2 regions of the Paenibacillus sp. JT31N7 genome follow, and region 1 is predicted to be linked to the other one. Evidence: a T-box and tRNA genes for the amino acid it is inferred to sense, from the RefSeq annotation. Region 1 holds a T-box; the other holds one or more tRNA genes.
The links. The T-box of region 1 lies ahead of ileS (isoleucine--tRNA ligase). A T-box ahead of a tRNA ligase gene usually reads a tRNA of that ligase, here a tRNA-Ile.
Positions count from the first base shown of each region.

Region 2: it has a tRNA-Ile gene. The T-box ahead of ileS (isoleucine--tRNA ligase) is inferred to sense a tRNA for this amino acid. The anticodon was not compared.

Region 1 is NZ_JCAUAT010000003.1:863,951-870,497, forward strand. It holds gene AC58P5_RS18480 (flavodoxin family protein) at 1-102, shown strand, start outside; gene AC58P5_RS18485 (arylamine N-acetyltransferase family protein) at 512-1,264, opposite strand; T-box leader at 1,473-1,729, shown strand; gene ileS (isoleucine--tRNA ligase) at 1,782-4,862, shown strand; gene AC58P5_RS18495 (penicillin-binding transpeptidase domain-containing protein) at 5,498-5,773, shown strand; gene AC58P5_RS18500 (penicillin-binding transpeptidase domain-containing protein) at 5,770-6,547, shown strand, end outside.
Region 2 is NZ_JCAUAT010000001.1:1,446,859-1,453,405, reverse strand. It holds gene AC58P5_RS06600 (hypothetical protein) at 1-1,210, shown strand, start outside; gene AC58P5_RS06595 (2'-5' RNA ligase family protein) at 1,330-1,842, opposite strand; gene AC58P5_RS06590 (phosphatidylglycerophosphatase A family protein) at 2,007-2,543, shown strand; gene AC58P5_RS06585 (hypothetical protein) at 2,665-2,832, shown strand; tRNA gene AC58P5_RS06580 (tRNA-Met) at 2,905-2,978, shown strand; tRNA gene AC58P5_RS06575 (tRNA-Ile) at 3,025-3,098, shown strand; tRNA gene AC58P5_RS06570 (tRNA-Leu) at 3,105-3,190, shown strand; gene AC58P5_RS06565 (alpha/beta hydrolase) at 3,352-4,293, shown strand; tRNA gene AC58P5_RS06560 (tRNA-Val) at 4,440-4,512, shown strand; gene AC58P5_RS06555 (DNA methyltransferase) at 4,609-4,776, shown strand; gene AC58P5_RS06550 (hypothetical protein) at 4,805-4,984, opposite strand; gene AC58P5_RS06545 (hypothetical protein) at 6,409-6,547, shown strand, end outside.

The DNA of each region.
Region 1 (6,547 bases):
TATATCCTCGGCAAAGGAAATAAACCGGGCGATGTCCTTCAGGACGCGGAAGGAATGTTTGCGGCGGAGCGGCTTCGAAACAAGCTGGCGGCGCTGCAATAAGAAAGGCACGTAGTATGGCGCAGGCGGGAGCATCGGAGGAAGACAAGACGGTCTGAAGAGGGATACAGCCGAATACGCATCGATAGCCGGTCCGTTCTATGCGAAATGACCGGTTATTCGCGTTCCGGGCGTTTGCGGCAAGCCGAAATCGCCCCGGCGGAAAACGCCACAAAGCATGTCGGTTTAAGCGGATGCCCCGGTATCACACATTGAAGCGCCTCCGCAAACGCCGGAAAGCCGAAGTATCGCCACGACGGCAAACGCCGGAAAGCATGTCGGCTTTATGCGGCCGCCCGGCACCACTCGTCTTGAAGCGCCGCAGCAAGCTCAAAAGACCGAAGTTTCGCCTCGCGGCGGCAAACGCCGGAAAGCCGGTCAGCTCTAAGCGAGCGCACAGGCTTTCCGCCTTTCAGACGAACAGGCCCAACCGGCTGTTCAGCGTCTTCTCCAGCTCCTCCGGGGCCAGCGGCCGCTTGCTTTTGACGTCTCCGGCCGTTTCGATCAGCTGGTCGCCCGAAATCGTTAACCGACCCGCCGCAGTCGCTTTTGTCGCCAGCAGCTTCTGCGTAAAATGAGACTCGGGCGACGTCTGGTTGAACGTGCACGCTTCCGCAAAGCTTTCCAGCGAGCGGGGCGCCGTCGAGAAGCGGTACAGCGTGTTCCAGACGCTGTCCTCACCTTCCCGCTGGAGATCGTACAAGCCTTCGGCTTCCGGTACTTTCGCGGCCCGGTAGACGCCGCTTACATCCTGCACGGGCGTCCCGTCCAGCGGAACGGGAGAGCGGGCGGAGTCGCCGAATCCGACATCGACCAGGTACGATTGGTCCAGCTCGACCAGTATGGTCGCATGGCTTTCCCGCATCCCCCACGTTCCGTCCGGCTTGCCGACGGTAGCCGCAATGAGGCGCACCGTGAAACCAAGCTCCTTGAGGAGTGTGCTGAAAAGTCCGTTGAGCTCGTAGCAGAAGCCTCCGCGGCGGCGCCCGATCACCTTTTCATAAAAGGAAGCGATATCCAGCGTGATCGGTACTTGACGGATTACGTCCAGATTTTCAAAAGGCACGTGCAGCATATGCTGACGCTGAAGCTCCTTAAGGGCAGCCAGATCCAGCTTGGCCGGACGGCCGATGTGAATTCTTTTCAAATAAACCTCGACATTCATACAAGCACCTCCTCCAAAGGCAAGAGTCCGACTGATTGTTCTCTTCAAGACTACCTCCTTATTGAAAGCCACACAAGTACCACTGGAAAAAACTAGGTAAAAAAGGAGCGGGTAACGAAATCACCGCCCGCCGCAGCGCATACGGACAAACACGGGTTGACATTTTGCCGAAAATGCTGTAAAAATGGAATATCTGAAAATGAACCCGAGAAATTCATTGACGAGAACGAGTACGCTGATCCCTTGTTCCCCAGAGAGTTGGCCGCGCGCTGAAAGCCAATGTACAAGAATGAGCAGAAAATCCTCTCCGAGAAGGAAAGCTGAAGCAGGCAAGTAAGCTGACCCGGGATCCCGCCGTTACAAGGGACGCGTATGATCGTACGCAGATGAGGTGCCGCTGAGCTTTTATCAACAAGGCTTTGGCGGAAAAAGGGTGGTAGCGCGAGAACCAATCTCGTCCCTTACGGGGCGGGATTTTTTTGTTGTCTTCAGAACGAAGCCGAAAGGATGACGGAACATGAATAAAGTGGATGTCAAAGAAAAAGCGAGAACCCGCGAGCTGCGCGTTCTTAACCAGTGGAGGGAGGACGATACGTTCCGCCGTTCGATCGAGAACCGGGAAGGAAAGCCGAACTTCGTCTTCTATGAAGGTCCGCCTACCGCGAACGGCAAGCCGCATATCGGGCATGTGCTCGGCCGGGTCATGAAGGATTTTATCGGGCGCTACAAAACGATGTCGGGCTACCGTGTCGTCCGCAAGGCGGGCTGGGATACGCACGGGCTTCCGGTCGAGCTGGGCGTAGAGAAGCAGCTGGGCATTTCGGGCAAGCAGGAGATCGAGGAATACGGCGTGGCCAAGTTTGTGGAAACGTGCAAGAACAGCGTGTTCGAATATGAAAAGCAGTGGCGCGAGCTCACCGAGGCCATCGCTTATTGGACCGATATGGAGCATCCGTATGTGACGCTGACGAACGATTACATCGAGAGCGTCTGGCATATCCTGTCAACCATTCACAAGAAAGGGCTTCTGTACAAGGGCCACCGTGTCAGCCCGTACTGCCCGGATTGCCAGACGACGCTGAGCTCGCACGAAGTGGCGCAGGGCTACGAGGATGTGAAAGACCTGAGTGCCACGGTCAAGTTCAAGAGCAAAGCGGCGGACGAATATTTCCTCGCATGGACGACGACCCCCTGGACGCTTCCGGCCAACGTGGCGCTGGCGGTAAACAAGGATCTTGACTATGTCAAAGTGAAGCATAACGGAGAAGTGTACGTGACGGCGCAAAATCTCGCCGAGAAAGTTTTCGAAGGCAAAGCGGAAATTCTTTCCGTCCACAAAGGAGCCGAGTTCGTCGGAACTCCTTACGAGCCGCCTTTCGGTTATTTGAACCTGAACAAAGGCCATCTGGTCGTAGATGCCGAGTATGTCAGCGATGCGAGCGGAACCGGGATTGTGCATATCGCGCCCGCGCACGGGGAAGACGACTACCGCACCACACGCCAGCATGGGATCGATTTCGTCCATGTCGTGAAGCAGGACGGCACCTATTCTTCGGAAATCACCGATTTTGCGGGCCGGTTTGTGAAAGACTGCGACGTGGATATCGTGAAAAAGCTGTCGGAACGCGGTCTGCTTTTCGCCAAAGAACGTTATGAGCACAGCTATCCGTTCTGCTGGCGCTGCAAGTCACCGCTGCTCTATTACGCCATGGAAAGCTGGTTTATCCGCACGACGGCGGTCAAGGATCAGCTTATCGCGAACAACAACGAAGTGAACTGGTATCCCGGCCATCTCCGCGAAGGCCGTTTCGGAAAATTCCTGGAAGAGCTGGTGGATTGGAATATCAGCCGCAACCGGTACTGGGGAACGCCCCTTAACGTATGGGTATGCGGGGATTGCGGAGAGGAATTTGCTCCGGGAAGCCACCGTGAACTGCGTGAGCGTGCCGTCGATCCCGTGGACGAGAACTTGGAGCTTCACAAGCCGTACGTGGATGACGTCAAGCTCCGCTGTTCGTGCGGCGGGGTGATGGAGAGAACGCCGGAAGTGATCGACGTCTGGTTCGACAGCGGCTCGATGCCGTTCGCCCAGTATCATCATCCGTTCGGAGACGAGAAAACGTTCGGCGAGCAGTACCCCGCGGATATGATCTGCGAAGGCATCGACCAGACGCGCGGATGGTTTTTCAGCCTGCTGGCGGTTTCGACGCTGTACAACGGCCGGGCGCCGTACAAGGCGGTCATTTCAACGGGCCACGTGCTGGATGAGAACGGGCTCAAAATGTCCAAGAGCAAGGGCAATGTCCTCGATCCGTGGAACATCGTCGAAGAATTCGGAACGGATGCGTTCCGCTGGGCGCTTCTGTCGGACAGCGCACCGTGGAACAGCAAACGCTTCTCCAAACAAATCGTGGCGGAAGCGAAATCGAAGATCGTCGATACGATTCATAACACGCATGCGTTTTTTGCCCTGTATGCCGATATCGACGGGTTTGATCCGGGTTCGTTCGAACGGAAGCCGAAACGCAATGAGCTGGACCGCTGGATTTTGTCGCGGCTGAACAGCACGCTCGCAAGTGTCGTCAAAGGACTGGATGCGAACGACTTCCTCAACCCGGCCAAGCAGATCGAGGTGTTCGTGGATGAGCTGAGCAACTGGTACATCCGGCGTTCGCGTGACCGTTTCTGGGGAAGCGGCATGTCCGAAGACAAAGTGGAGGCGTATCAGACACTGCACGAAGTTCTGCTCACGCTTGCTCGGATGATCGCACCTTACGCTCCGCTGATCGCGGAAGACGTATACGGCAATCTCGGCGGCAAAGGCAGTGTGCATCTGACCGACTATCCGAAAGCGGACGAAGCCGCCATCGACACCGCGCTGGAAAGCGAGATGGAGACGGCGCGGCAGATCGTCGAACTGGCCCGCAGCATCCGCAACGAAACGGCGATCAAGACCCGCCAGCCGCTGTCGGAGCTTTTGATTTCGCTTGACCGGGAGTTCGCGCTGGACCGTTTTGAAGCGATCATCCAGGAGGAGATCAATGTGAAGCAGGTCCGTCTTGAACAAAGCGATGCCGGTTTTGTCCAGTTTGCTTTGAAGCTGAACCTGAAAGCGGCCGGCAAAAAATACGGCAAATTGGTCGGTCCCCTGCAAACGTACCTGAAGAATCTTTCTCCTGAAGAAGTTGCCGCAGCGGTCGGCCTGGGAGTTCTGGATACGGAGGTTCAAGGGGAAAGCGTGCACCTGACCCTGGATGAGCTGCTCGTCGAAAAAACGGCAAAGCCAGGGTTCGCTTCCGCATCCGGCTACGGACTTACCGTCGCCCTGAATACGGAAGTAACGGAAGCGCTCAAGCAGGAAGGGGCCGTCCGTGAGGTCGTCCGGGCCGTGCAGGACTACCGCAAAAAGCTGGATTTGCCGATTGACCGGCGCATTAATCTTGTGCTGGATGCGGATCCGCAGCTTAAAGAGGCTTTGCATCGTTATGAAGAGGTTCTCCGCGATAACGTGCTGGTAAGTACGATCCGTTACGAGAACGCGGATGACATGGAGGAAATCGTCCTCGGCGAGGCCACCCTGCGGATGCGAGTGGAATAAATCTCGCGTGACCTCCCGTAAACGGGTGATTGCTTTGCAAAACTCACGGCTTTTGCCGTGAGTTTTTTTACTTTACGGCGGGTCAGACTTTCGTCGCGACTCTGCTGGTATTTTCACGGAATAGACCCATAAAGAAAGAGCTGGAGATAAAATCGAATAGGCAGCCTATTTGATTGGCTATTTTCGGCTATCTGATACAGATGGAATCGCAATAGGAAAATAGCGTGTACTTCGATGAAATGAACGGTCAACTACATGAGAAAATCTGAGTTTTCAGCGCTTATTCAATGATACGGTTCTCAAGGGATTCCTTTTTCTTCCGCGATGTTTACATTTTTGAAACAAAATGTGCGCTGTTTTGAAATATAATGAAGGTTACGTAGACACAAAAGCGAATTTTTTTCGCCGGGTGAGACCGTTTCGATACAATCATCCGTTATGCTTGTGCCTAGGGAGAGAGGTTAAAGACGGATCTAACGGAATCCGGTCCGCCCGCGAAAACAGCTCCTTTGGCCGAGACCAAACCGGTTGACCTTCTCAGCGACGACCGTATGCAGACGCTGGATCTGGCCGGGGAGTTCGCCGGATAGGAGGGCTGCTTTCTGCTTTACGGGTTGCAGGATCACACCTATTACGTGTATAATCCGCCGCAGTGCGAAAAAAGACTTTCACCGGCCTCTACATTCAAGATTGCCGGTTCTCTGATCGGACTGGAGACGGGAACCGTGGACGAGAAAACGGTCGTTCCGTGGGACGGTCATCCTTACCGGTATCCCGAGTGCGGGAGAAGTCCTTCGAGGCATGCAGCTCTGGAATTGACCGGCGCCAATACGCAAGCGCGAATCAAGAAGAAAACGGGAAGAGAACCGGAGCAACCGGAACATTCGAACATTCAGGGGGCGATATTATGAAAACAAACGGAAAGACGCTGGCGGGAATCGGAGGTATTCTCCTTCTTCTGCTTTTGTCGGCCTGCAGTCAGGAAGAAACGCCGCAGCACGCTTTCGAGGCCTACGTGAGCGGCTGGAAAGAACACAACTACGCAGCGATGTACGACAAACTTTCCCCGGCGTCGCAGACTAAAATCACCAAAGACGATTTCGTCAAAAAATACGAAAGCGTCTATAAAGGAATTGAAATGACGGATTTGACCGTAAAACCGACTTTTCCGGAAGAGCTGCAGAAACCGGTCAAGAATAAGGACGAGGTTTCCGTCCCGTTTCATGTGGAGCTGAACACGCTCGCCGGTCCGGTTAAATTCGACCAGACGGCCCGTCTGGTGAAGGACAAGAAAGAGAAAGATACCGTCTGGCAGGTCGATTGGGCGCCTTCCTACCTGTTCCCTCAATTGAAGGACGGGGATAAGGTAAGAGTCCAGAGCACCGAGGCGGTACGGGGAGAAATCGTGGACAGGCGCGGCAACAAGCTCGCCTATAACGGTCCGGGCAAACAGATCGGCGTCGTACCGGGCAAGCTGGGCGATGCGGCGCAGCAGACCAAAGCGAAGCTGGCGGAAAAACTCCAGATGAAGGTGGAGGAGATCAATCAGAAGCTGTCGGCATCCTGGGTGAAGCCGGAATCGTTCGTTCCGCTCGCGTACATTCAAGACGGTGAAACGGAGGCTTACACGAAGCTTCCCGGCGTCACGTTCAGCAGCAAAGAAATCCGTACCTATCCGTTTAACG
Region 2 (6,547 bases), on a different contig from region 1:
CCGCGATACGGTCGGCACGAAAACGAACTCGGTCGTTCAGGTGCTTGTGACGAATCCGTCTTCCAAGCGCCAGACCCTTCCGAATATCGCCCTGGAAGGCAAAAGCGGCCTGCAGACGTATGACAGCAACCGAGCTGAATCCTCGCTTGCTCTTGAGCCAGGCGAGAAGAAATATATTCACTTTGTCATTCCTACGGAACTGAATACCGAGCTGGAAGCTCTGAATGTGGTCACCGCGGAGAAATATATTGACGCGCAGGAAAAGCCGGTTACGTACAATGTAGGCCGCGTTCATATCATGCTGCCGGCTAAGCAGGCCGATGCCCTGCCGGTTCAGGGAGTTTATGCTTTCGGTACCGCCATGAAGATGGATCCGCTCAACGAGCTGGTTCACCCGAATATGGATGTTTCCCTCGTGGAGCTTCATATGCAGCAAAATGACGAGGACGGTTTTAATACCGCTATTGCCAAGTTTAAGCTGACGAACAAATCCGGCGGGCCGCTTAACGTTCCCGCTTTTGCGACTGATCTCGTCAGCAGTGACGGTTACACTTATAACGGCAACAGACAGGGGACGACAACTCTGCGCGTGCTTCCTAACGCGTCCTACGTCGTAACTTATTCTTACGTTGTTCCGGCTTCCGAGACGGGAGAAGGACTGAAGCTTGCCTTGTATGAAACTCACGGAGCATCCGCTGCTGCAGGAGCACAGGCTTCCGGCGATAAGTCGGAAGACAAGAAGGCGCAAGAGACGAAGGTAAGTGCGGCGGAAGCCGGAGCTTCGTATAAATCTCTTCTGACCGCCTACAGCGTGAAACTTCAACCGCAGCCGGAGTCGAAGGATGAGCTCAAGCTGTATCCTTTGACCGTGAAAGTGAACAATTGGGAAATTTCGGCGATGTTTAACCAACAGCAGAACTACAATTACCGCCTAAAACTTTTATTGGATATCGAACAGGAGAAAGACGTAATTCTTGACCGTACGTTCTCCCAGCTGCAATTTGATATGTATGATAACGGCGGTACTCTTATCAATTCGGTCAAAAGCCCGTTTGTAGGGGAAAATAGACTGCAAAAAGGCTCGAATGTCATTAATTTTAATGCGGATTCCATGCAGTTGGATTTCCCTGTCACCGTCAAAGTCTATGAATCCTTCGTCAATGATAAAGGCGAGACGGCGAAGCGTCTTCTGACTACGTTTAAACAGTAGTCGAAAGCTCGGCAACTGCTTCGACAGAGCCGTTTGAGTCATGGCGGCTCTTTCCGCCGCACATAACCTAAAAAAGGCCTTCCGGTTAACCCGGAAGGCCTTTTCTAATGAAGCGTTCGTTACCCCTGGAGCGGGAATGACCGGATTACGGACCATTCGCCGTTTTCCTGTTTTCCGAGCAGGTGAATGCTGTCCACCTGGAAGGAAAAATCCACCGGCGTGTTTTTTACACTGGCCAGTACGTCATGCAGCTCATCGGCTCCCAGTTTCTGTCCGATGGTCAGATGGGGATGATAGCTGTAAGCCTTTTCTGTATCCACGAGAGGACCCGTACAAAGCTTGTCGTGAAGATCGATGACCGGTTCCACTTGTTCCAGTGCCAGATAGATGACGTTGTTAACCGGAAAATAAGAACTGAATCGGTTGAACGTAAGCTGGAACGGAGACACGGTCCCGCTCAGATCTTCCAAATGACTGACGGCAGCCTGAAGCTGCTCTTCGGTCCATTCTTCTTTTTCACGAACCGTAAGGTGGGGCGAAATCACCCTATAATAAGGATCGAACCTTTTTCTATAGCTGTTGGCAAATTCCTTAATCTCTGCGGATGGAAGAATGGCGATACCGTACATCATAATGGAATCCCTCCCTAAATTATGGTCGACTAGTTCTTATTATACCGTGTTTGTATCCCGCTCACAATTTCATTTTAAGACGAATCATGTCCGCGGGCGCCTACACCCGAAAATATGTGAAGTCATATACTGAACATATCGTGAAAGTTTAAGGGGAGAAGACCGTGAAACGACAGGTTCACAGCCGGGAAATTAAAAAGGTCGTTATGCAAAGGCTGGCAGACCGGGGAGCGAGTCTCGAAGACATCGCAGAGATCGTGTACGCCATGCAGGCGCCCTATCATCCCGGTTTATCGATGGATACGTGCATGCAGTCCATTCAGGCCGTATTGGGCAAAAGAGAGCTTCAGCACGCGATTCTGGTGGGAACCGAGCTGGATATGCTGGCTGAGCAGAAAAAGCTCACAGAACCGCTTCAATCCATTCTGGAAACGGATGAGAGTTTATTCGGGTGTGACGAAACACTTGCGATCGGTTCCGTTTTCGGCTACGGCAGCATTGCCATCACGACATTCGGCTACCTGGACAAGGAAAAGACCGGATTGATCAAACGGCTGGATACAAAGACCGGGGGCGCCGTGCATACCTTTCTGGACGATCTTGTAGCCGCCATAGCCTCGGCCGCGTCAGGGAGAATCGCCCATAAAAGCAGGGACGAAATAGAACGGAATGTTTCCGATGAAGATAACGAATACGTGTAAATTGCGCACTTCGCTGCTTTTTTATGAAAAATTTCGCTGACGGGGTTGGCCTACAAATAAGCGAATGCCTTTTTGGATATGCTATTTCTAGGCCAATAACATCATCAACGGAGTGAGGACCATGCAGTGGGTATATTGGGTAAAGCTGTACGATAGTAAGTTTCAAGCAGGTGTCCTTGCCAAGCGGATGGAGGAAGACTGGTGGATTTACGGCTATGAATGTCCGTCCGAAGTCGAAGTTTTCAAATCCAGAAAAGGACGTTTCGGTGTCCGTTACTCGGTTTATTAAAAAAGGGTTGACTTAAACGTACTTTGTATTGTATATTTATTTTTGTCGCTATACGGCATTGCTTGTTACTGACGCGGGGTGGAGCAGCCCGGTAGCTCGTCGGGCTCATAACCCGAAGGCCGCAGGTTCAAATCCTGCCCCCGCAATTAATCAAATTTTTTTTGCCTGTTTTTAGCCATACATAACATATCCGGGCCCTTAGCTCAGTTGGTTAGAGCGGTCGGCTCATAACCGATTGGTCGGGGGTTCGAGTCCCTCAGGGCCCATTATAAGCCGGAGTGGCGGAATTGGCAGACGCACAGGACTTAAAATCCTGCGGTAGGTGACTATCGTACCGGTTCGAGTCCGGTCTTCGGCATCTTGGCAACAACGACGAAATGAACAGAAAACTCCCTTCTTTCACTTATGCACACCGCAGAATGAGACTAGGGAGTTTTTTGTAGTTATTTTTTTCCTGTTAAGAAATGCCTGTATAACGGGTAAGGGTATAGTAAAACCAATAAACGGGGAGGCGTTACTATGGCGATACCGTTTGAGATCGTAATGGATCAGAGCAATGTCATTCGCGGAGATTTTTATCCGGCGTCTTCTATAGCGAGGGGCATTCTCATTGTCTCGCACGGCTTTAAGGGATTTAAGAACTGGGGAATGTTCCCTTACGCGGCTGCGAAACTGGCCCAGGACGTGGATGTCATTACGTTTGATTTTACACATAACGGAGTGGGAGAAGACGGACAGTCATTCAGTGAACTGGAGAAGTTTGCGAAGAACACGTACAGCCGTGAATTGGACGACTTGTCGACCCTGATCTCCGTCCTCACGGACGAGTGGGACTTTAAAAACAAGCTGCTGAAATCGGATCGTCAGAAGCCCGTTGTATTTTATCCTCATCACAGCAGGGGGATCAATCTTTCGAACGAGGAACATCAGCATAGGGGCTCCGCTAACCCGGTTAATAAACTTCCGGTCTTTTTGCTCGGTCACAGCCGCGGGGCGGGCGTAAGTCTGATCTACGCGCTGGATCATCCTACGGAGATTGCGGGAGTTATCAGCTGGAACGGAATCACGCAGGTGGATATTTTCGACGAGGCCGGCAAGGAGCAGCTGCGCAGCGAAGGACGCACTTATATCGCTAACGCGAGAACTAAGCAGCAGATGCCGCTCGATAAGGTCATCCTGGACGATCTGGAGGCCCGCAAGGAGGAATTCAATATCCTGGAACGGATGCGGGGAGCCGTGTTCCCGGTTGTGCTCATACAGGGCGAGGAAGACCATGCCAATCTGAGGGCAGGCTCCGAGAAACTTGTAGAGAACCAGCCGAAAGTCCAGTGGATTCAAATTCCCGGCGCCAATCATTCGTTCAATACGGTTCATCCGTTTGCGGGTACTTCCGGGGAGCTGGAGCAGGCCATCGAACATACGCTGCAATTTTTGAAAAGCAGAGTGGTACCGACGGAGTAAGAAATACGGGCCCCGGCAGGGGCCTTTTTAATTCGGCGATAGGGTGGAGCAACTTTGTAAATGTTTTATAAAAAAGTGTTGACAGTGCCGATAATCCTTGGTATTATACTACTTGTCACTAAGACAACTGAAGATTTTACAAACACGACTTGATAGCTCAGCTGGGAGAGCACCATCTTGACAGGGTGGGGGTCGTCGGTTCGAGCCCGGCTCAGGTCATACAAGAAAAACCCTTACTCTGTAAGGGTTTTTCGCCTTTTATGGGGAGTTTGAAAAGAGCAATTTGTGGATAAAAGATCCTGATCCCGAAGTTTGATGTGTGTATTTTACCTATTAACGCGTAGGATACATCCTAACCAAAAACCGGTTGAGCTTCTTCAATTCCTCATTAGGACCTCTATCGAGGAACAGGACCTTGTCCTTGATAACTGTTCAGGAAGAGGATCGACTGATTTTTTAAATGACGGACATTCTGAATATTGAGGAACATGGGATGACAGACTGAGTTTCCTCAGTCCAACGTATCAAAGACGGCATTCATAAAATATGCGACCTCTAGATCTGCCTCAGCAGCATCAAAACCAACAAACATTAAAAAGTTTTTGTACCGATTATAAATATCCGGATCATTGTCAGTACGATGTTGCGGGCGATCATAGGTCAAAAAATTATTAGTCATATTACTATACATGATTATCACCTCCGGTTTTATTATATAAAACAGAATTTGGCATGTATAGCTAATTTAAGGAATTTTGGACAGGCCAGAAATATATGGGAGGGTCATTTCATGCAGCTAAGGCAGTGAAAGAAATTTATATAAACAAGCTAGTGTTTAGAAATTGGTTTGGGGGAACGAATGCAGATGTAATTGGTGAAGGGGGTCGTCGGTTCGAGCCCGGCGCAGGTTATACAGGAAAAACCCTTACTCAGTAAGGGTTTTTCGCCGTTTATAGGGATTTTGAAAAGAGAACAAGATCAAACCCAAAATGTCTAGGCGGCATTTAGGAATACATGTTGGGTTTGTTTTTAAAAGTAAAGTTCAAATCGATCTGTTATTGTCTGATTACCAAAATATCACGAGGAGGGTTACCGGTACTTTGAATCTGTTGAATTTGCGAATTAGTAAGGTTGCGCCCTACTAAAATCAAGGAAGACGTTATATTATTGAAGTTGAAGTTTCCTAGATTTGCTACACTTTGACTTCCTCGAAACACGCGAAAAGATCCTTGGAAATTAATGCGTGAAAACAAAACCAATGTCACAGAATCCGTGGTTGAAACATTTCTTAGACGGAAACTGGAAAGAACGTTATCAAAACGAAAGGCTCCCAAATCCCGAATCGCTACACCTCCACGTCTAAGAACAATCCGCCGATTTGTAAAATTATTGCCGGAGAAAAGCTGGAGTCTTACATCTTGATTTGCCAATTCTATCACCCTTTCTTTTGAGATGATATATCCTATGATTGTTTGCGAGGATAAGTGCGGGCGAGTATGAAGGCAAAGTCATCATTTCTTGAAATCAGATATGTATATAGAAAGGTCCGTTTGAAAAGGCGGGGACCAATAAGACTTCTCGGCAAAGAAGTTTCTCCACGGCTAATGAAAAACTAGGAGGAAAATGTCGCGCTTAACGATGTAATCGAATCGCAGGCGCTTGAGATGGCTGACGTAAGGAGCAGAGGGATTGTGCAACAGTTCCCAACATTTTTTATGTCGTAGTCATTGTTGATCAGCCATCAAGGTATAACAACGAATAAACGAGGGCTTGAAATTATGTAAAGCAGGCAATATGAAATGTAAATCGCTAGCCACTATCGTTTCATAGAGTTTTGCGATACTTTTGACATACAAAAAGAAGCAATTGTTAGGGATAGATTATTGTGACAAGCTGGTTTAAGCTGAAAACAGCGATACGACTGGTTATTTAGCATTCGGGAAAGACCGCGAAAGTTTAAATTGTCATCTTGCCAGGGTGGATGGGGCAGGTTTGAGCCCTGCTCAGGCCATTTAAGAAAAAATCCTTACTTTATAAGGGGGTTTCGCCTTTAAACGTAGGATAAACAGCTTGTAAGACCTGCAAGAATCGAGAGTTTGAAAGCGGGGCACCGGAATGGGGAGGATAATGTTTTCACGGCTGGCAGGCAATCTCCTGCTGGTCATACATGCAGGTATGCTCTTGGTTCATGGTTCTGAACCGACCGGCAATCTGGCCTCGATCTCGGGTCCGGAAAAGCTGTTTATGACGCCGC